Gemmobacter sp. 24YEA27: one gene and its partner. Each later gene encodes a partner of the first gene's protein in a complex. Links are inferred from orthologs where the notes say so. Each region holds a gene or a part of one and is shown in the gene's direction. Other genes may lie near its edges.

Region 1 (9,777 bases):
GTGCAATGCGGCGCGGGGCTTCATGTTCGCGGTGGGCTGTATCCAGGCCCAGAGCTGCCATACCGGCGCCTGCCCGACCGGAGTGGCCACCCAGGACCCGGCGCGGGCGCGGGCGATCGTGGTGCCGGATAAGGCGGCACGGGTGACCTCGTTCCAGCGCGGCACATTGCACGCGCTGGCCGAACTGGTCGGTGCGGCGGGGCTGTCGCATCCGTCGGAATTGCGGCCACATCATTTCCTGCGCCGCGCCGATGCGGATCGGGTGCGGTCCTTTGCCGAGCTTTATGATCAGCTGGAGCCGGGGCAATTGCTGGCGGATCCGGGATCGGTCCCGGCTTTTGCCGAGGCCTGGGCGCTGTCCAGGGCGGATACATTCGCGCGGATGGGCTGAGCCGGGATCTGGGGCTGCGGTCAGGCGGGGGGCTGTCTGCCCCCGGGAAGCGGCTTTGGCCGCTTCCTCCCCCCGAGGATATTTCGGGACAGATGAAATCAGCTGGCGGCGGCACGGAGTTTGGCCATCAGCTGGTCGAGGACCTTCCGGTAGCGCGGGTCTTTAAGATGGCCTTCTTCGTCGAAGGCGTTCGAGCTGTCTGCGACGAGAAGTTCGGGCCCGGTCAGGAGGCGCGGCTGGAACGGGGTCAGCATCAGGCGCAGCGCGAATTGCGACCTGTCGCCGCCGCCCCGGCCACCGGCGGCCGAAATGATGGCGACGGGCTTGTCTTCCCAGGGATTGCCTTTGATCCGGCTGACCCAGTCGAGGGCATTTTTCAGCAGGCCGGGCGGGGCTTTGTTATATTCCGGGGTCGAGATCACCACGGCATCCGCTTCAGCGATCTGGTCGTAAAGCCGGGTGACACCGGCGGGGTAGCCCTCAGTGCTTTCAAGATCGCCGTCATAAAGGGGCAGGTTCAGGTCGGCCTCGAGCTGGCGGGCCGGGCCGAAGGCTGCGCGGGCCTCGCGCAGGAGCTTCCGGTTGGTCGATCCCTGGCGGAGGGCTCCGGCAATGCCGAGAAGGGTGAGGCTGGTCATATCGGTCTCCGGAACAGGGATCAGACGAAAAGGCGCAAAAGGAGCGGGGCGAGGATCGCGGTCATCAGCGCGTTCAGCCCCATGCCGAGCCCGGCGAAGGCGCCGGCGGTCGGGTTGACATGGAAGGCGCGCGCCGTGCCGAACCCATGCGCCGCGAGGCCGGTGGCAAAGCCGCGGGCGCGCCAGTCGCGGATCCGCAGGGCATTCAGCAGCGGGGTCGCACAGGCCGCGCCGCAAAGCCCGGTCAGGAAGACCATCAGTGCCGCCTGGGTGGGGGAGCCGCCGCTTTGCTCGGCAATACCAAGCGCCACAGCGGCGGTCGCGGATTTCGGCGCCAGCGCCGCAAGAAGCTCTGGCCCGACCCCGAAAGCATGGGCAATCAGCAGTGCGGTCAGGATCGCCGTGACCGAGCCCGCCAGCAGCGCGGTCAGAATCGGCAGCGCGGCGCGACGGACCCGGGCGAGATTGTCATAGAGCGGCAGGGCAAGGCAGACCGTCGCCGGGCCCAGCAGGAAATGGACGAATTGCGCGCCCTCGAAATAGGTCTCGAAACTGGTGCCGGTCGTCAGCAGCACAAGCGACAGTGTCGCCATCGCGACAATGGCCGGGTTGAGGGCGGGCATCCGTCCGGTGTAATTGAACACCACGAGACCGAAAGCATAGGCCGCCACCGTCATCGACAGCCACAAAAGCGGATCGCGGGCGAGATAGGTCCAGATATCGGTCACAGGCTGCCCTCCTTGCTGTCTTCTTTGCCGCTGACATCTCCGGTCAGCCGTGCCACCAGCACGAAGGTCAATGCCGCCACCGCAATCGCCGCCAGCGCCGAGACCACGATGGCCAGCAAAAGCGGCAGCGTATTCCCTCCGAGGCTGCCGAGCTGCAACATCGCACCTACGCCTGCCGGCACGAAGAGCAAAAGCAGATTGCCGAGGATCGTCCCCGCCATGGGCCGGACGACGTCGCGCAGCCGCTCGGAGGTGATCAGCCCGGCCAGCATCAGCGCCATGCCAAGGACGGGGCCCGGGATTGGCAGATGGCTGGCCTGGGAGATGACTTCTCCGGTCAGCTGGCAGGCGAGGATGGCGAGGATGGCGAGGATGGTGGGCGGGACCATGGATCTTGTTTCCGGGGTGAGGGGCCTTTGCTATGCTGCGATTTTGCGGGGCCGGGAACCAGTGGCGAAATGGTCAGGGCCGCCATGTTTTCGCGCAGCGCCCCGATGCTTTGCCGCAGGGATGCGTCTTTTATGGGGATAACCCCGGGAAATCCGGCTTATCGCCGCGACATGCATTGACCTTGCCTGCTCAAATTCCGAGCATGTCCGGCCAAAACAGAACAACGACTCGTGAGGGCGCGGCTTGCGCTTCAGTAAACTCAGGCTCAACGGTTTCAAAAGCTTTGTCGACCCCACGGATCTGGTGATCCATGAGGGGCTGACAGGCGTGGTCGGGCCAAATGGCTGCGGCAAATCCAATCTGCTGGAAGCGCTTCGCTGGGTCATGGGCGAGAACCGTCCGACCGCGATGCGCGGGTCGGGCATGGATGACGTGATCTTCAACGGGGCGGCGACACGGGGCGCGCGCAACTTTGCCGAAGTCTCGCTGGTGCTCGACAATGCCGACCGGCTGGCGCCTTCGGGGTTCAATGACAGCGATACGATCGAGATCGTGCGGCGTATCACCCGGGATGCCGGTTCGGCCTACAAGGCGAATTCGAAAGACGTGCGGGCGCGTGATGTACAGATGCTGTTCGCCGATGCCTCGACCGGGTCGCACAGCCCGGCGCTGGTGCGGCAGGGCCAGATTTCCGAACTGATCAATGCGAAACCGAAGGCGCGGCGCCGGGTGCTGGAAGAGGCGGCCGGGATCTCGGGCCTTTATGCCCGCCGCCATGAGGCGGAGCTGAAGCTGACCGGCACCGAGACCAACCTGACCCGGGTCGATGACGTGCTGGAACAGCTGGCTCAACAGCTTTCGGTGCTGACCCGCCAGGCCCGCCAGGCCGCGCGCTACCGCGAGATTTCCGATGAGCTGCGGCAATCGGAAGGCATGCTTTTATACCGGCGCTGGCGCGAGGCGGATCTGGCGCGGGGCGAGGCGGAAGGCGCGCTGCGCGACCGGCTGATCGCGCAGGGCCGCGCCGAGATGGCGGCGCGTGACGGCACCAAAGCACGTGAGGCGGCGGAAGAGGGGCTGCCTGCGCGGCGCGAGGAAGAAGCGGTGGCGGCGGCGATCCTGCAGCGCCTCATGTTGCAACGCGACGCGCTTGGCGATCAGGAGAGACAGGCGCTTGCCCGGATCCAGACCCTGCAAGGCCGGATCGGCCAGCTCGGCAATGATATCGAACGCGAGGCGGGGCTGAACCGTGATGCGGGCGAGGTGATCCAGCGGCTGCAATGGGAAATCGACCAGATCGTAAAGGCGCATGAGGGCCATGACGAGCGCCTCGCCGAGGCAGTCGAGGCGGCGCGTGAGGCGGGGGCGATCCTGACGGACCGCGAGACTTTGATGTCCGAGGCGACCGAGGATTCGGCGCGGCTGGCGGCGCGGCATCAGTCGGCCACGCGGCTGGTGCAGGAAAGCCGGTCTGCGGTCGACCGCGCCGAGGCCGAGGCGCTGCGGGCCCGCGATGCAGTCGCGGGGGCCGAGAAAACCCTGGCCGGGGCCGGTGAGGCTTTCGAGGTCGCCGAAGAAGCGCGCGAGGCGGCGGCAGAGCTGACGGAACAGACCGAGGCCGCGCTGGAACTGGCCGAAGTGGCGCGCGCCGAGGCGCAGTCGCGCGAGGCCGAGGCCCGCACCGCGCGCTCGGGGGCCGAGGGCGAGGCCAATGCGCTGCGCGCCGAACGCGCGGCTCTGGCAAAGCTCGTTGATCGTGAGGCCCAGGCCGGACATCAGCTTCTGGACCGTCTGGTGGTCGAACCGGGATATGAAAAGGCACTTGGCGCGGCTTTGTCGGATGACCTGCGCGCGCCGGAAATTGCAGCGGGAGAGCGCACTGGCTGGGGCCTGCTTGATCCCTATATCACGCCGCAGCCGCTGCCGGCGGGGGCTGCGGCTCTGGGCACGCGCGTCGAGGCGCCGGCAGTGCTGGCGCGCCGTCTGGGCCAGATCGGCGTGGTCAGCCGCGAAGACGGGTTCCGGCTGCAGGCGGATCTGAAACCGGGCCAGCGTCTCGTCAGCCTTGAAGGGGATCTCTGGCGGTGGGACGGCTACCGTTCGGGCGCCGAGGATGCGCCTTCAGCCGCGGCGCTCAGGTTGCAGCAACTGAACCGGCTGCAACGGCTGAAGCAGGATCTTGAGGAGGCGAGCGCCCGGGCCGAGGGCGCAGCCCAGGCGCATGAGGTGCTGCAAACCCGGCTCCAGGACCTCGCCCGCGCCGATCAGATGGCGCGGGAGGCCCGCCGTTCCGCCGATCAGCGCCTTGCCGAGGCCGACCGCGCGCTGTCGAAATCCGAGGCCGAGCGCACGCTTGCCACCGGCCGGCTTGAGGCTGCGCGGATCTCGGTTGCGCGCTATGAGGATGACGCTATGGCCGCCCGCGCCCGGCTGCGCGAGGCCGAGACCGGCATGGCGGATCTGCCCGATCTCGACCAGGCGCGCGAGGCGGTCGAGACCACGCGGATGACGGTCGAGGCGGCGCGTATCACCATGATGACCCGGCGCTCGGGCCATGATGAGCTGCGCCGCGAGGGCGAGGCGCGGGTGCGTCGCCGCCAGGAGGCGCAGAAGGAATTGTCCGGCTGGAATCACCGGCTTGAGACCGCCGGCAAGCGCAGCCAGGAGCTGACCGAGCGCCGCGCCGAGGCCGAGGAGGAGCTGGCCGAGGCCAGTGAGGTTCCCGAGGAAATCGCTGCCAGGCGCGAAGAGCTCAGCGATGCGATCCTTGAGGCCGAAGCCCGCCGCAGCGAGGCCGCGACCGCGCTGATAGCCGCGGAAACCACACTGCGCGAAGCGCAGATCACCGAACGAGATGCCGAGCGCCTTGCCGGTGAGGCCCGCGAAACCCGCGCCCGCGCCGAGGCGCGTCTCGATGCCGCCCGCGAAGGCGTGGCCCATGCCGCCGAGCGTATCGCCGAAGAAGAAGACCGCACGCCGCAGGAATTGCTGGCCTCGCTGAAAACCGATCCCGAGAAGATGCCGGATGCGGACAGCCTTGACCAGGACGTGCAGCGCCTGAAACGCCAGCGCGAGGCGCTTGGCGCCGTCAATCTGCGCGCCGAAGAGGATGCGAAAACGATTGACGCCGAATATCAACAGCTTGCGACCGAGAAAACCGATCTCGAAGAAGCTGTCCGCAAGCTCCGCGCCGGGATCCAGGGGCTGAACAAGGAAGGCCGCGAACGCCTGCTGACGGCGTTCGAACAGGTCAACAGCAATTTCTCTATGCTTTTCACCCATCTTTTCGGCGGTGGCGAGGCCCGTCTCGTGCTGGTCGAATCCGATGATCCGCTGGAAGCCGGGCTGGAGATCATGTGCCAGCCGCCCGGCAAGCGCCTTGCGACGCTGTCGCTTCTTTCCGGGGGTGAACAGACGCTGACCGCGCTGGCGCTGATCTTCGGGGTCTTTCTGGCCAATCCGGCGCCGATCTGCGTGCTCGACGAGGTCGATGCGCCGCTTGATGATGCGAACGTCACCCGCTTCTGCGACCTGATGGATGAGATGACCCGCCGCACCGAGACCCGCTTCCTCGTCATCACCCACCATGCGGTGACCATGGCGCGGATGGACCGGCTTTTCGGGGTCACCATGCAGGAACAGGGCGTCAGCCAGCTGGTCTCGGTCGATCTGCGCAAAGCCGAGGCGCTTGTCGCCTGATGCAGTCTCTTCTCGAAAAAGCAGGCTTTCCCGGCATCGAGCCCGATGGCGATACGATCTGGGCGCGGCTTTCCGCCTCTGGCCCCGAATTTCGCGCCGATCCGGAAGGCGGGGCCTGGATCCTGACACTCCTCTGGCCGGTGCGGCTCGACCCGAACACGATGGCCCGCTGGAACAGTCAGAACCCCGGCGCCTTTCTAGACCTTGCCGGCGGCGAGACACGGCTGCGCATGGGGGCGGAGACCACCGCCGATCTCGACATCTGGGCCAAAGCCGCTGACGATATGGTCCAGACCTGCCTCAGCTTCCGCCGCGCCCAACGCGCGCGGGGCGAGGGGATGTAGGCCCCCCCACCTGAACAGCCCCGGTCAGCCCCGGGAGATCACACGGATCGCGTCACCCTGGCGCAAAACCCCGTCGCGCTCGATCGAACACAGGATGCCGCGCAGCCTGAGCGCGCGATGCTCGGGCAGGTTCACCCAGGTCTTGGCATCTGCGCCGTAGCGCACTTTCCATTTCACGCAGCCATCATTGAACACGTCCGACACCCGAAGCACCGCCGTTCCTGCCTCAAGCAGGGAGCCGACCGGCAGATTGGCCTCGGATGTGTCGAGATCGGCGATCACCGGATCGCCCGGATGGACGACCGCTTCCGGATCGGGCCGCACCAGATCATGCACCCGCGCCGGCAGGATCGAGACCTGGATCGCGGGGTTGGGCGCGCCATTTTCCAGCCGGAGCCAGGGCTCTTTCGACCAGCGCTCGCCGGGAATGCCGCCCGCGACGGTCAGGGTCAGGTTGTCCGGATGTTCGCGCAGATTGCGCCCCGGGCGGAAGGTCAGCTGCCGCGCAACCGTCACCTCTTTCGGTGCAGCGGTCACATGGCCGAGCGCTGCCATCAGGCTTTCCATCGGGGTCATGTCCCGCTCCCTTCCGATCCGCTTTCGGGCAGTTTCGCGACCCGGGTGCGCAGGTCAAGCCGAGCCTCCACCAGCCGCCCGGCCTCGCGCAAAAGATCTGTCCCCCGACCCGGCATCTGGGTCACCTGGTAGAAATCCGCGATCTGACCGGGGCTGGCCGCCATCAGCCAGGCCTGCATTTCGGGCCGGTATTGATAGGCGCCGCGCGTCAGGCGGAAGGGCAGGGCCGAAAGCCAGCCCTCGCGGTCCTGGGCGTGGAAATGCAAAAACTTGAGCCCGGGGTGAAAGCCCGGCCCCGGCAGCCGCTCGCCGCCGATAAACGCGCCATGGAGGCGCGGTGACAGCCCTGGCACGCCTGAGCGGAAAAACACCTTGCCGGCGGAATGGGACAGCATCGCTTCGGGCAGGATATCGGCATAATCGCCTAAGGTCGGCCCGCGCAGGCCCTCATGCCGCGGCTTCAGCGCGCCGCGAAAGACGCGGGCGGTATAGATGTCATCGGAAAGATCCGGTTCATGCAGCGCCTCGAAAGGTTCGATCCGGCACAAAATCTCTTTGGCGGGCAGGCTGCCCAGCACTTCGGCCACCGGCCGCACCGGCCAGATGAACTCATCGACATCAATATGGCCAAGCCAGTCACTGCCGCCCGCGCGGTAGACCATCCCGGCATTCTTCGCCTGGCGATTCTGATGCCGGTCGGGCCGGCCGCCAAGCGCCTGCCAGTGCCCTGCTTCACAGGCGATCAGCCGCACCCGCGAAAGGCGCCGCGCCGCAATCGCCGCCAGCGCCGGGTCATCAGGATCATCAAAGCACAGCGTGATCCGATCCGCGCCAAGATCCAGATGCCATGCAAGAAAGGCGAGGATCTTCTCCTCGGGCGCTTTCACCGTGGCAACCAGCGCCCAGCTGGCAGCCTGTTTCACAAGAGATCCAGAAGTTCCCGCGTCGGCCAGGCATCCGCCGGCAGGCCGAGGCGTTGTTGTTCCGCCTGGATCGCGCGCCGCGTGCCCGCGCCCAGAACTCCGTCAATCTTGCCGACATCATATCCAAGCGCCTGCAGCTTTTCCTGCAAGGCCCTCATATCCTCATCGGGCAGCAGCGGGTCGGGCGAGGTGTTCAGCGCCGGCTCCGCCCCTTCGATCAGGGTGGCGAAATAGGCGGCGGTGGTCACATAGGTCAGGCTTTTGTTCCATTCCAGCAGGACCTGGAAGTTCGGAAAGACCAGGAAAGCCGGCCCCTTGCGGCCCTGCGGCAGCAAAAGCGAGGCCTCGAGCTCTGCCGGCAGCGTATTGCCGCGCCGGGGCGCCACGCCAAGCGCTGCCCATTGCGCGACCGGCAGGTCCTTGTCGAGCCCGCTCAGCGCCCAGTCGAAGGTCTCGGGCAGCACAACCTCGGTCAGCCAGGGCTCGCCCGCGCGCCAGCCGTGATGTTTCAGCATATTCGCGCCCGACAGCAGCGCATCCGGGACCGAGGATTTCAGCCGCACATGCCCGTCGCCATCGCCGTCAATGCCGCGTTCCAGAATGTCCTTCGGCAGCATCTGCACCATGCCAATCTCGCCCGCCCAGGCCCCTGTCGTGTCGAGCGGCAGATCGCCATTCGCGAAAAGCCGCATCGCGGCAAAGGCCTGGGGGCGGAACATTTCGGGTCGCCGGCAATCCCAGGCGAGGGTGAGGATCGCGGCGCGGGTGTTGTAATCGCCCTGGAAGCGGCCGAAATCGGTTTCAAACCCCCAGATCGCCAGCATCACCCCGGGCGGAATGCCATAGGTGCTTTCTGCTTTCGCAAAAAGCGGCTGATGGGCGTCCCAGGCGAGCATGGCATCGGGCAGGCGCTTGTCGCCGATCAGGCTCTGCGCGAATTCGAGGAAAGGTTTGCGAAACACCCCCTGACGCTGATCGGCCCTGAGAATCTCGGGCTCGGCGCGGGCCCCTGCAAGCCAGCCCTCCACCGCCGCCTCAGGAAGGCCCTCGGCCAGGGCCTCATCGTGCAGCCCCGCAAGGAACCCGGGAAAGCTGCCACCGCAGGGCACCTGGACTGCTGCCTCAGATGTGGGGGCCTCAGGGAGGGGCGGCGGAGTTTCTGCCCGGGCAGAAAAGGGGGCCAGCATTGTGGCTATGATCAGGGGTCTCAGCATGGGCGCGAAGCTAGACGAGCGCGGCCATGAGGGCAATTGCCAGCATCAGTGCCCAGGCCCGCCAAAGCGCGCGGCAGGCGGCGTCAATATCTTCGGGCCCGGCATCGCGGCGCCCTTCGGGCCAGACCCAGGGGTACCAGCGCATTTCACCATTATAACTGCGCGGGCCGGAAAGCGCGACATTCAGAATGGGCGCGAGGGTGGATTCCGGCCAGCCGGCATTCGGACTGCGATGCTGCGGCGCATCGCGCAGCACCGGGCGCGGGTCGAGCCAGCCATGTGACAGCGCGAGCAACAAAGACGTCAGCCGCGCGGGGATCAGGTTCAGCAGATCATCAAACCGCGCAGCGGCCCAGCCGAATTCACGATGGCGCGGTGTCATATGGCCGATCATCGAATCGGCGGTATTTGTGATCTTGTAGATCAGAATGCCCGGCAGACCGGCGATAAGGAACCAGAAAACCGGCGCAATCACCCCATCCGAGAGATTTTCTGCTGCCGATTCAATCGCGGCGCGGGCGACATCAGGCTCGCGCATGTCCCTGGTGTCGCGCCCGACGATCATCGCGACCGCCCGCTTGCCCTCGTCCAGCGAGCGGCGCAGCCCATCGGCCACCGCCCGCACATGATCAACCAGCGAGCGCTGCGCGATCAGAATGGCGGCGATCACGGTCTCGATCACGCCGTGATATGGCAGCCTGCCGATGAGCCAGCCCGTAAGACCCGCGCCAAGGACCAGGGCTGCCATCACCGCAGCCCCCTTGAGCCGCCGCGCCGCACCCTCGTTGAACCGCCGGTCCGCAAGGCCGATCAGCCGGCCCATCAGCACCGCCGGATGCGGCAGGTGGCGCCAGATCCAGGCGGGCTCGCCAAA
Region 2 (8,726 bases), 1.7 Mb from region 1 along the record:
CGCAACGATCAGCCAGGATGAGGCGGTGGCGCTTGCCCTTGCCGAAGCCCTTGGCATGGATGAGACCGCCTCGGCCGATCTGGTCGCAGCGGCGGCACCTGCTGCGGCCCCGGCGGCGCCCGGTGCGATGACCTCTTCGCCGCGCCCGCGCATGCGGCCGTCGACGCTTGCCGCAACCGGCGGCTCCGCAGCCGGCACGCCCGAAAACGTGATGCAGACCGCAGCCGTTGCCTCTGCGCCTTCGGGTGCCGGCAAAGACCCGGCCACCATCGAGGCCGGCGCCCGTCTGGTTCAGTTCGGTGCCTATGACAGCGAGGCGCAGGCCCGGGCAGAATGGCAGAAGATCGCCGCCAGACTTGGGCCGCTGATGGTGGAAAAACAGATGGTGGTGCAATCGGCGGAAAGCGGTGGCCATACCTTCTGGCGGCTGCGCGGCTTTGGCTTTGCCAGCGAAGATGACGCGCGTCGCTTCTGCTCGGCTGCGGTGGCGGAACAGATCAACTGTATCCCGGTGACCCACAGATGAGCACGCCGACAAGGCCCGAAATCGGGCGCGGCGCGGCGATCTTTGGCCTTGCGGGTCCGGATCTCCTGCCGCAGGAGCGCGATTTTTTCCGTGACTATGACCCGTTCGGGTTCATCCTCTTCGCGCGCAATGTCGAAGACCCTGCGCAGCTGTCGCGCCTGACCGCTGACCTGCGCGACGCCGTTGGGCGGGACGCGCCGGTCCTGATCGATCAGGAAGGTGGCCGCGTCCAGCGGATGCGCGCCCCGCATTGGCGCGAATGGGAGCCGCCCTTTGATCTGATCGCCCGCATCGGCCCTGACAATGCGCCGCGCGCGATGGAGATCATGGCGCGGCTGATCGCATATGATCTGCGCGCCGTCGGGATTGATGCGAATTGCGCGCCGGTTCTTGATGTGGCCCGCGCCGACACCCACCCGTTCCTGAAGAACCGCTGCTATGGCACCGGCCCCGAAGCGGTGGCACGGATCGGTCGCGCCGTGGCAGATGGTTATCTTGCCGGTGGCGTGCTGCCGGTGATCAAACATATGCCCGGCCATGGCCTTGCGCGCCAGGATACCCATCATGAACTCCCCGCGTGACCTCGTCGCGCGCCGCGCTGCATGAGGTGGATTTCTGGCCCTTCACCGCGCTGTCCGATCTGCCGATGGCGATGACCGCCCATATCGTCTTCGCCGATTACGACCCGGATCATCCCGCGACCCAGAGCCCCGGGATGATCCGGGTGATCCGAGAAGAGATCGGCTTTCACGGCCTGTTGATGACGGATGACCTGAATATGGAGGCGCTTTCCGGCAGCCTCTCGGACCGCGCCTGTGCCTCGATCCGGGCGGGCTGCGATATCGCACTGCATTGCAAGGGGGATTTTGCCCAGATGCAGGAGGTGGCCAGCGCCGCCGGTGAGATGACTGAGGCCGCAAAGGCGCGCGCCGCCCGGGCGCTGTCACGCCGGGTTGCGCCCGATACGGTTGACATCGAAGGCCTCGGGGCGGAGTTTCTTGCTCTGTCGCGGGATGCCGATGGATGAGTGACGAGAAACAGCTGCCTCTGGCCGAAGACTGGTCCCTGCCGGAACGGCTTGACCCTGCCGCCCGGCTCGCCGCCGAGGCGCTGATCGTTGATGTCGACGGGTTCGAGGGGCCGCTGGACCTTTTGCTGACGCTGTCGAGGACGCAGAAGGTCGATCTGCGGCGGATCTCTGTTTTGCAGCTGGCGGAACAATATCTTCTGTTCGTGAACAAGGCCGCGAAGCTTCGGATTGAGCTGGCGGCGGATTATCTGGTGATGGCGGCCTGGCTCGCCTTTCTGAAATCGCGCCTGCTTTTGCCGCCCGAACCGGGCGAGGCGGGGCCCTCCGCCGAAGATCTCGCGGCGCATCTGGCCTTCCAGCTTGAACGGCTTCAGGCGATGCGCGAGGCTGCCGCGCGGCTGATGGCGCGTGACCAGAAGGGCCGCGATTTCTTTGTGCGCGGCCAGCCCGAGACCGTGTCATTGCAGCGCAAGACGCAATGGGAGGCGAACCTTCTCGACCTGATGCGCGCCTATGCCCGCATCCGCACCCGCGACGAGTTTCGCCCCTTTGTCATGGACCGTGAACATGTCTTCACCATGGAACAAGCGCTGGACCGGATGCGCGGGCTGATCGGTTATGTCGGCGACTGGGCGGATCTGGCGGGTTTCATGCCCGAGGGCTGGGATACCACGCCGATGGCGCGGCGTTCGGTCACGGCGGCGCATTTTGCGGCGGTGCTGGAAATGGTGAAACGCGGCCAGCTGACCCTGCGCCAGGGCGAGACTTTCGCGCCGATCCAGATCCGGCGGAGAGATCCGGAATGAGCCGCGAGCCGGAAGAACAAAGCCTTTTCGACGCACCGCCCATGGGCGAGCAGGAGCGTATGGTCGAGGCCATGCTCTTTGCCGCGACCGAGCCGATGACGGTGACGGAACTGGTTAAACGCATGCCGCATGGCTGCGATCCGGCCGAGGCGCTGGCCTATCTGCGCAAACGCTATGAGGGGCGCGGCGTGCATCTGGCCCGGGTGGGGGATGCCTGGGCCTTTCGCACCGCAGGAGATCTGGGCCATCTGATGGTGCGCGAACAGGTCGAGACCCGAAAACTGTCGCGCGCGGCGATCGAGACGCTGGCGATCATCGCCTATCACCAGCCGGTAACCCGGGCGGAAATCGAGGAAATCCGCGGCGTTGCCGTGTCGCGTGGCACGGTCGATCAGTTGATGGAGATGGAATGGATCCGCTTTGGCCGGCGCCGCATGACGCCGGGGCGGCCAGTGACGTTTGTGGTGACCGAAGGGTTCCTCGATCACTTCGGTCTCGAATCCGCGCGCGATCTGCCGGGGCTCAAAGAGCTGCGCTCGGCCGGGCTGCTTGAAAACCGCCCGATGCCGGGCCTCGATCAGCCGCGTGATGATGATGAAGATGAAGCGCAAAGCGGCCAGAGCGAGCTGTTCGAGGACTGAGCCTGCCGAAGGCCCGGGCTGCGCCAACCCGAGGAGGATGAGATGGATCTGAACCGGCTGATCAATATGCTTGTGAACATGTTCCTGCGCAAAGCGGTGAACAGGGGCATCCGCTCGGCGACCGATTACGCAGCGCGGCGCGGCAAAAACGAGGCGGAGCTGACGCCGGAGGAGCGCGAAAATGCCCGCAGGATGCGCGAACTTTCGGACAGGGCGAAGAAGGCGGCGCGGCTCGGGCGACGGCTCTGACCGGCCAGAGTGACGGGGCCTGTTGCGCTGCGGCGCGGGGCAGGGCAAAACTGCCCGTATGGAACTTTTCGATGACAGCGAGCCCGGCCAGGGCGCGAGCAACAGCCCGGAATTCACCGTCTCCGAGCTTTCGGGCGCGGTAAAACGGGTGATCGAGGGCGAATTCGGCATGGTCCGGGTGCGCGGCGAGATCGGTCGGGTGTCGCGCCCGGCCTCGGGCCATCTCTATTACGACCTGAAGGATGACCGTTCGGTCATCGCGGCCATCACCTGGAAGGGCCAGGCGGGGCGGCTGACGGTCCGGCCCGAAGAGGGGATGGAGGTGATCGCCACCGGGCGGATGACCACCTTTCCGGGCCAGTCGAAATATCAGCTGATCATCGACGATATTGCCCCCGCCGGGGCCGGCGCGCTGATGGCGATGCTGGAAAAACGCCGCGCCATGTTGCAGGCCGAGGGCCTGTTCGACCCGGCCCGTAAAAAGCCGATCCCCTGGCTCCCGGGCGTGATCGGGGTGGTCACCTCGCCTTCGGGCGCGGTGATCCGCGACATTCTGCACCGGCTCCGCGACCGCTTTCCGCGCCATGTGCTGATCTGGCCGGTGGCCGTGCAGGGCGAACGCTGCGCCCCCGAGGTTGCAGCGGCGATCCGGGGGTTTAACGCGCTGACGCCCGGCGGGCCGATCCCGCGCCCGGATCTGATCATCGTGGCGCGGGGCGGCGGCTCGCTCGAAGATCTCTGGGGCTTTAATGAGGAGATTGTGGTCCGCGCGGCGGCGGAAAGCCGGATTCCGCTGATCTCGGCGGTGGGGCATGAGACCGACACGACACTGATCGACTATGCCGCCGATCTGCGCGCCCCGACGCCGACCGCTGCGGCAGAGCTGGCGGTTCCGGTGCGCCTTGAGCTGATCGCGGGCCTCGACGGGCTGTCGTCGCGGCTTCTGCGTTCGACCCTGCAATCGGCCGAGCGAAAGCGGCAGCGTCTGAGCGATCTTTCCCGCGCCCTGCCGCGCCCCGAGGCGCTGACGGGTCTTGCGTCACAGCGGCTCGATCATGCGGCGGGGCGGCTTGGCGGTGCGCTTGGGCTGATGGTGGCGCGCCGGCGCGGCGATTTTGCGCGGGTGGCCGGGCGGGTGCAGCCGGGGCTCCTGCTGGGCTATGTGCGCGAGCGGCGTGCCGCGGTGGCCAATCGCGGCGATGCGCTGGAGGCGCGGTTTGCCCGCCGGTATGAGCGCGCCCAGATGCAGCTGGCACAATGGTCCTCGCGGCTGGAGCCGGCACTGATGCGGCTGACCCAGGATGCAGCGCGGCGGATTTCCGAACAGCGCCAGCGGCTTGAAGGGGTTGCTTTACGTCTTGATGCCGTGCCGGGCCAGCGCATCGCCCGCGCACGCGAGGCGCTGGAACGGCTGGATCGGACCCGCCAGAGCCTTGGTTACAGCGAGACCCTGAAACGCGGCTTTGCGGTGGTCTGGGGCGATGGCCACGTCGTGACCAGCGTCGAGGCGGCGCGACAGGCCGCCCATCTTGAAATCGAATTCGCTGCCGGCAGGTTCACGCCTGCGGGGCCGTCAGGGTCGGGTACGACAGATCGTCCGGCGCCGGTTCCGTCCCCAGCCGCCCCGGCCAGACCGGTAAAACCGGCGAAACCGCGCGGGGATGGCCCGGAAGGCGGCGGTCAGGGATCGCTTTTCTGAGCGCCCCCGCCTTTGCTTCAGGCCAGATCAGGCGCCCAGATAGGACTGGCAGGAGATCGGCCCCTGGGCGGGGTAGAGCATGATCGGCGGCAGCTCATAAAGTCCCTCATAGCGCCCGAGAATCCAGCCGGCGCGGTCATGATAGGTCCAGCAGACCGGCTGATCTGGCTTGTCCTCGTAAAGGAAGCAGATGTTGTCGCCGACCTGGTCCCAGCTGCCATGCATGCAGCGTTCGGCGTCACGCCAGATCACCCTCTGACCGGAGAGGAAGCTTTCGACGCCGTAAAGGCCGCTCTCGGAATCATAGGTGTCGAAGGTCTTGCCCCGGGTCAGCGCATCAAACTGCGCCGCGTCGAGCGCGGGGTCAGAGCCGGCCTCAGGGGCGGTATCGGGCAGACCTTCGGGCGCCTCATCGCCGAACTCGGCCTGGGGCGGCGACTGAAATTGCTGTGCACCCCCATCCTGGGCCATGACCGGGGCGGCCAGCAGGGCCAGGACGGCCAGAAAAGGCGTCATGCCACGGATTGTTGTCGTCATTTTACACCCCCACATCCGGCGCGGGGCAGGCCAGCGGCTCCGGCGTTTCGTTGATCACGGTCAGTTCTGATCCCTCAAAGCCATTGGCCGACAGCGCGCGAAGCTCGTCCCCTTCGGTCCAGAAGGTCCAGCAATGCTCGCCAACCCCGTATTCATAGACAAAGCAGATCAGGCCCTCACGTTCAAACCAGCTGCCATACTGGCATTCATCGGGCGAGGTCTTCCAGCGCACCTTGCGATTGGGCAGATATTCCTCGATCCCGAAGATCGAACCATATTGCGACCAGGTGAGGGTCTTGCCCTCGACATAGGCGTCGAATTCCGCCGCAGTCATGGGGGTGACCGTGTCAGCCGCGCCCGGCTGAGCGACGCCCTGGAATAAGGCGATCCCGAAAACGAGCCCGAGGCTGCGGGAAAGGGCAGGGGTGAGACGCATCTGAACTCCTTTAGCGCAGTCTGGCGGCGGGGGGATCTGCCGGGCCGGGTCCGTCCTGGGGCGAAACCTGCCAGAGGCTCGCGGAATATGCCAGTCAGGCATCTGTTACCCCGGGATTTGCCCCGGGCCCCGTATCGCTTTGGCGCCAGCGTTTCAGATGCGGCCGGATGGCCCGCGCCCAGGTGCGGGGCAGGAAGGCAAGCGTGCAGGCCACTGGCAGCGGCCAGGGCAGGCGCGGCGCCTCATCGGCCTCGGGCAGGCGCAAAGCGGGCCAGGGGCGCGTGGGATGGGCGTGATGGTCAGAATGGCGCGGCGCGTTCAGCATCATGGCCGAGCTGAACCAATGCGCGGTGTTCCAGCTGTGGCGCGGCCCGACCGGCTCTGGCCGGCCATTTTCGAGGATGCGGCGTCTGAGCCCGTAATGCTGCACATAATCCGAGACGAGGATCTGCATCTGGGCATGAACCCCCAGGAGGAGCCATGCGAGGATCCCGGCAAGGCCTGCGACCGCAAAGGCCAGGCTCATCGCGATCAGACCGCCAAGCGCATAGATCGCGTAAGGATGCAGGCCCTGACGCGAACGCGCCCTTGCGCGCAGATCGCTTTCCGCCTGCCGCCCCAGACGGAATGACCAGATCCAGGCGCGCGGGGGCAAAGCGGTAAAAGCTCTCGCCTTCGCGGGCGGAATTCGGGTCCTGGTCGGTCGCGACAAAGCGGTGATGCACCAGGCGATGCGCCGAGGCATGCTGGCCGAAGAGGATCGCGGCGTAAAAGGCCTGACCAAGACGGAAAAGCGGGCGTCTGGTCCGGTGGATCAGCTCATGCGCCGCCGGATGGCCGACCTGACCGAGCCAGAAGCCCGATCCGAAGAACATGAGCAGCCGCTGGCCGGCGGAAAGGCCGGAAGCTCCGGCAACTGCCCAGACCGCCACCGGCAGCAGCACGAGAGCTGACAAACCGATCCCGGCCAGAAGCGCATCGGCGCCGGGAAACTCCTGGCCCTCTTCGCCCGCGCCCGCGACCCAGGGGATCAGCTGATCAAGCAGCACCGACAGAACTGCCATGTAAAGGAACCCGGCCCAGAGCCAGGCCCCGCCCATGAAGGCGCCAATGACCAGAAGCGGCACCGGCGTCGCGGCGGCCAGGGCGAAGGCCAGCATCGGGATCGGCGCCGCAGGGGGCGAGAGGAGATCGGGGTCAGACATGATAGCGGCACCGAAGCACGAAACCCGGGCAGGGAAAAGGCCGCGCCGTGTCGCGGGCCAGGCGGGGGCGACAGGCGGGCGCGAAGGTTACCAGGGCCAGGACTGTCTGGCGCAGACCCAATGCCCTTTACTTCACAGGTCAAAATGACCAGGTAAAACACGACAGAATGAAGGGTTTTGCCATGTCGATCTTCCGCAAGCTCAAGGACCGGCTGTTCCGCTCATCCGACAAGATCGGCGAGGGGCTTGATGCCCTTGTTCAGGACGGGGCGGTCCAGGAAGGTGCGGATCACGCGGATGCGGGAGATGCGTGCCAGGGTCAGACTGAAGGGGCCGCGGGTGGAGAGGAGCAGCAACCGGCAGCTGCCGCGACCGGCCTTCCCCAGGCGGAGGCCATTTCGCCAAAACACGCACCGGATGCACCTGAGCGCGCGGCGCCGGTGGATATCGCGCCGCCGGTCCCTGTCAGCCCGGCCGCAGAGGTGGTTCCTGCGCTGGTTCCTGTGGTGCCGCAAGCGGCTGCAGAGCCTGCAAAACCTGGCCTTCTCGGGCGTCTTTTCGGCAGGGGCGAGGCGGCAGAGCCGCGCCGGGTGCTTGATGATCAGATGCTTGAAAGCCTTGAGGAATTGCTGATCCAGACAGATCTGGGCGTGGATACGGCGGTGCGGGTGACTGCCAATATCGCCGAGGGGCGCTTTGGCCGGAAGGTTTCGACCCGCGAGCTGAAAGAGGCCCTTGCCGGTGAGGTCGCGCGGATCATGACGCCGGTCGCGAAACCGCTGCCGCTTTATGCGAAAAAGCCCCAGGTTGTGCTGGTGGTGGGCGTGAATGGCTCTGGCAAGACGACGACCATCGGCAAGCTTGCAAGCCAGTTCCGCGCGGCAGGCAAGACAGTGGTGATCGCGGCGGGCGACACGTTCCGCGCAGCGGCGGTAGAACAGCTGAAGGTCTGGGGCGAGCGCGCCGGGGTGCCGGTTCTGACCGCACCCGAAGGCTCGGACCCGGCAAGCCTCGCCTTTGACGCGCTTGGCCGCGCGCAGGAGGAGGGCGCGGATCTTTTGATGATCGACACCGCCGGCCGGCTGCAAAACCGCCAGGATCTGATGGAGGAACTGGCGAAAATCGTGCGCGTTCTGAAGAAAAAAGACCCGACCGCGCCGCATAATACCCTTCTGGTGCTGGATGCGACCACCGGGCAGAACGCCATCACCCAGGTCGATATCTTCCGCAAAATTGCCGATGTCTCAGGCCTCGTGATGACCAAACTTGACGGCACGGCAAAAGGCGGTGTGCTTGTCGCGCTGGCCGATAAATTCGGCCTGCCCATCCATGCGATCGGTGTTGGCGAGCAGATCGACGATCTCTCTCCCTTCGATCCGGATGACTTTGCCCGGGCGCTGGTCGGGCTGGAGAAATAGCGCCGGTCGCGGCGGCGCCAGACCGGGATAGTGGTGATGTTTTACAAAGTGTTCTCTGGTCGCAAACCTGCTGCTGATGCGACCGCGCTTCGCCGATCTCGACTGAGCGCTTCATATCTGCTTCCTGTGCTTATCGGACTTTGGCTTGGGCTTGCGGAACTGCCGGGGCAGGCGCAGGG

What was found.
Region 2: the proteins of QNO18_RS05790 (region 1) and QNO18_RS14395 are in contact, whole or in part, in a crystal structure (PDB 3ZGX), measured with the Bacillus subtilis proteins. The link is inferred for Gemmobacter sp. 24YEA27 from one-to-one orthologs.

What each region holds. Positions count from the first base shown.
Region 1 is NZ_JASJPW010000001.1:1,167,074-1,176,850, forward strand. The notes cover bases 1,997-6,046. They hold QNO18_RS05790 (AAA family ATPase), read left to right. Parts: upstream 1,997-2,390; coding sequence 2,391-5,846; downstream 5,847-6,046. Other genes in these bases: QNO18_RS05785 (CidA/LrgA family protein), read right to left, coding at 1,997-2,146; QNO18_RS05795 (hypothetical protein), read left to right, coding at 5,846-6,046. Also shown: QNO18_RS05770 (FMN-binding glutamate synthase family protein), read left to right, coding at 1-391; QNO18_RS05775 (NAD(P)H-dependent oxidoreductase), read right to left, coding at 490-1,029; QNO18_RS05780 (LrgB family protein), read right to left, coding at 1,050-1,757; more of QNO18_RS05785, read right to left, coding at 1,754-1,996; more of QNO18_RS05795, read left to right, coding at 6,047-6,190; QNO18_RS05800 (hypothetical protein), read right to left, coding at 6,215-6,766; QNO18_RS05805 (glycosyltransferase family 2 protein), read right to left, coding at 6,763-7,689; QNO18_RS05810 (lytic murein transglycosylase), read right to left, coding at 7,686-8,798; adenosylcobinamide-phosphate synthase CbiB, read right to left, coding at 8,914-9,777. UniProt on the Bacillus subtilis protein: Required for chromosome condensation and partitioning.
Region 2 is NZ_JASJPW010000001.1:2,880,857-2,889,582, reverse strand. The notes cover bases 457-3,455. They hold QNO18_RS14395 (ScpA family protein), read left to right. Parts: upstream 457-1,549; coding sequence 1,550-2,362; downstream 2,363-3,455. Other genes in these bases: xseA (exodeoxyribonuclease VII large subunit), read left to right, coding at 3,311-3,455; QNO18_RS14385 (hypothetical protein), read left to right, coding at 3,046-3,252; scpB (SMC-Scp complex subunit ScpB), read left to right, coding at 2,359-3,003; QNO18_RS14405 (SPOR domain-containing protein), read left to right, coding at 457-526. In the rest of the region: more of QNO18_RS14405, read left to right, coding at 1-456; more of xseA, read left to right, coding at 3,456-4,951; QNO18_RS14375 (hypothetical protein), read right to left, coding at 4,979-5,488; QNO18_RS14370 (hypothetical protein), read right to left, coding at 5,490-5,924; QNO18_RS14360 (hypothetical protein), read left to right, coding at 6,668-6,877; signal recognition particle-docking protein FtsY, read left to right, coding at 7,312-8,547; QNO18_RS14350 (hypothetical protein), read left to right, coding at 8,674-8,726. UniProt on the Bacillus subtilis protein: Participates in chromosomal partition during cell division. May act via the formation of a condensin-like complex containing Smc and ScpB that pull DNA away from mid-cell into both cell halves.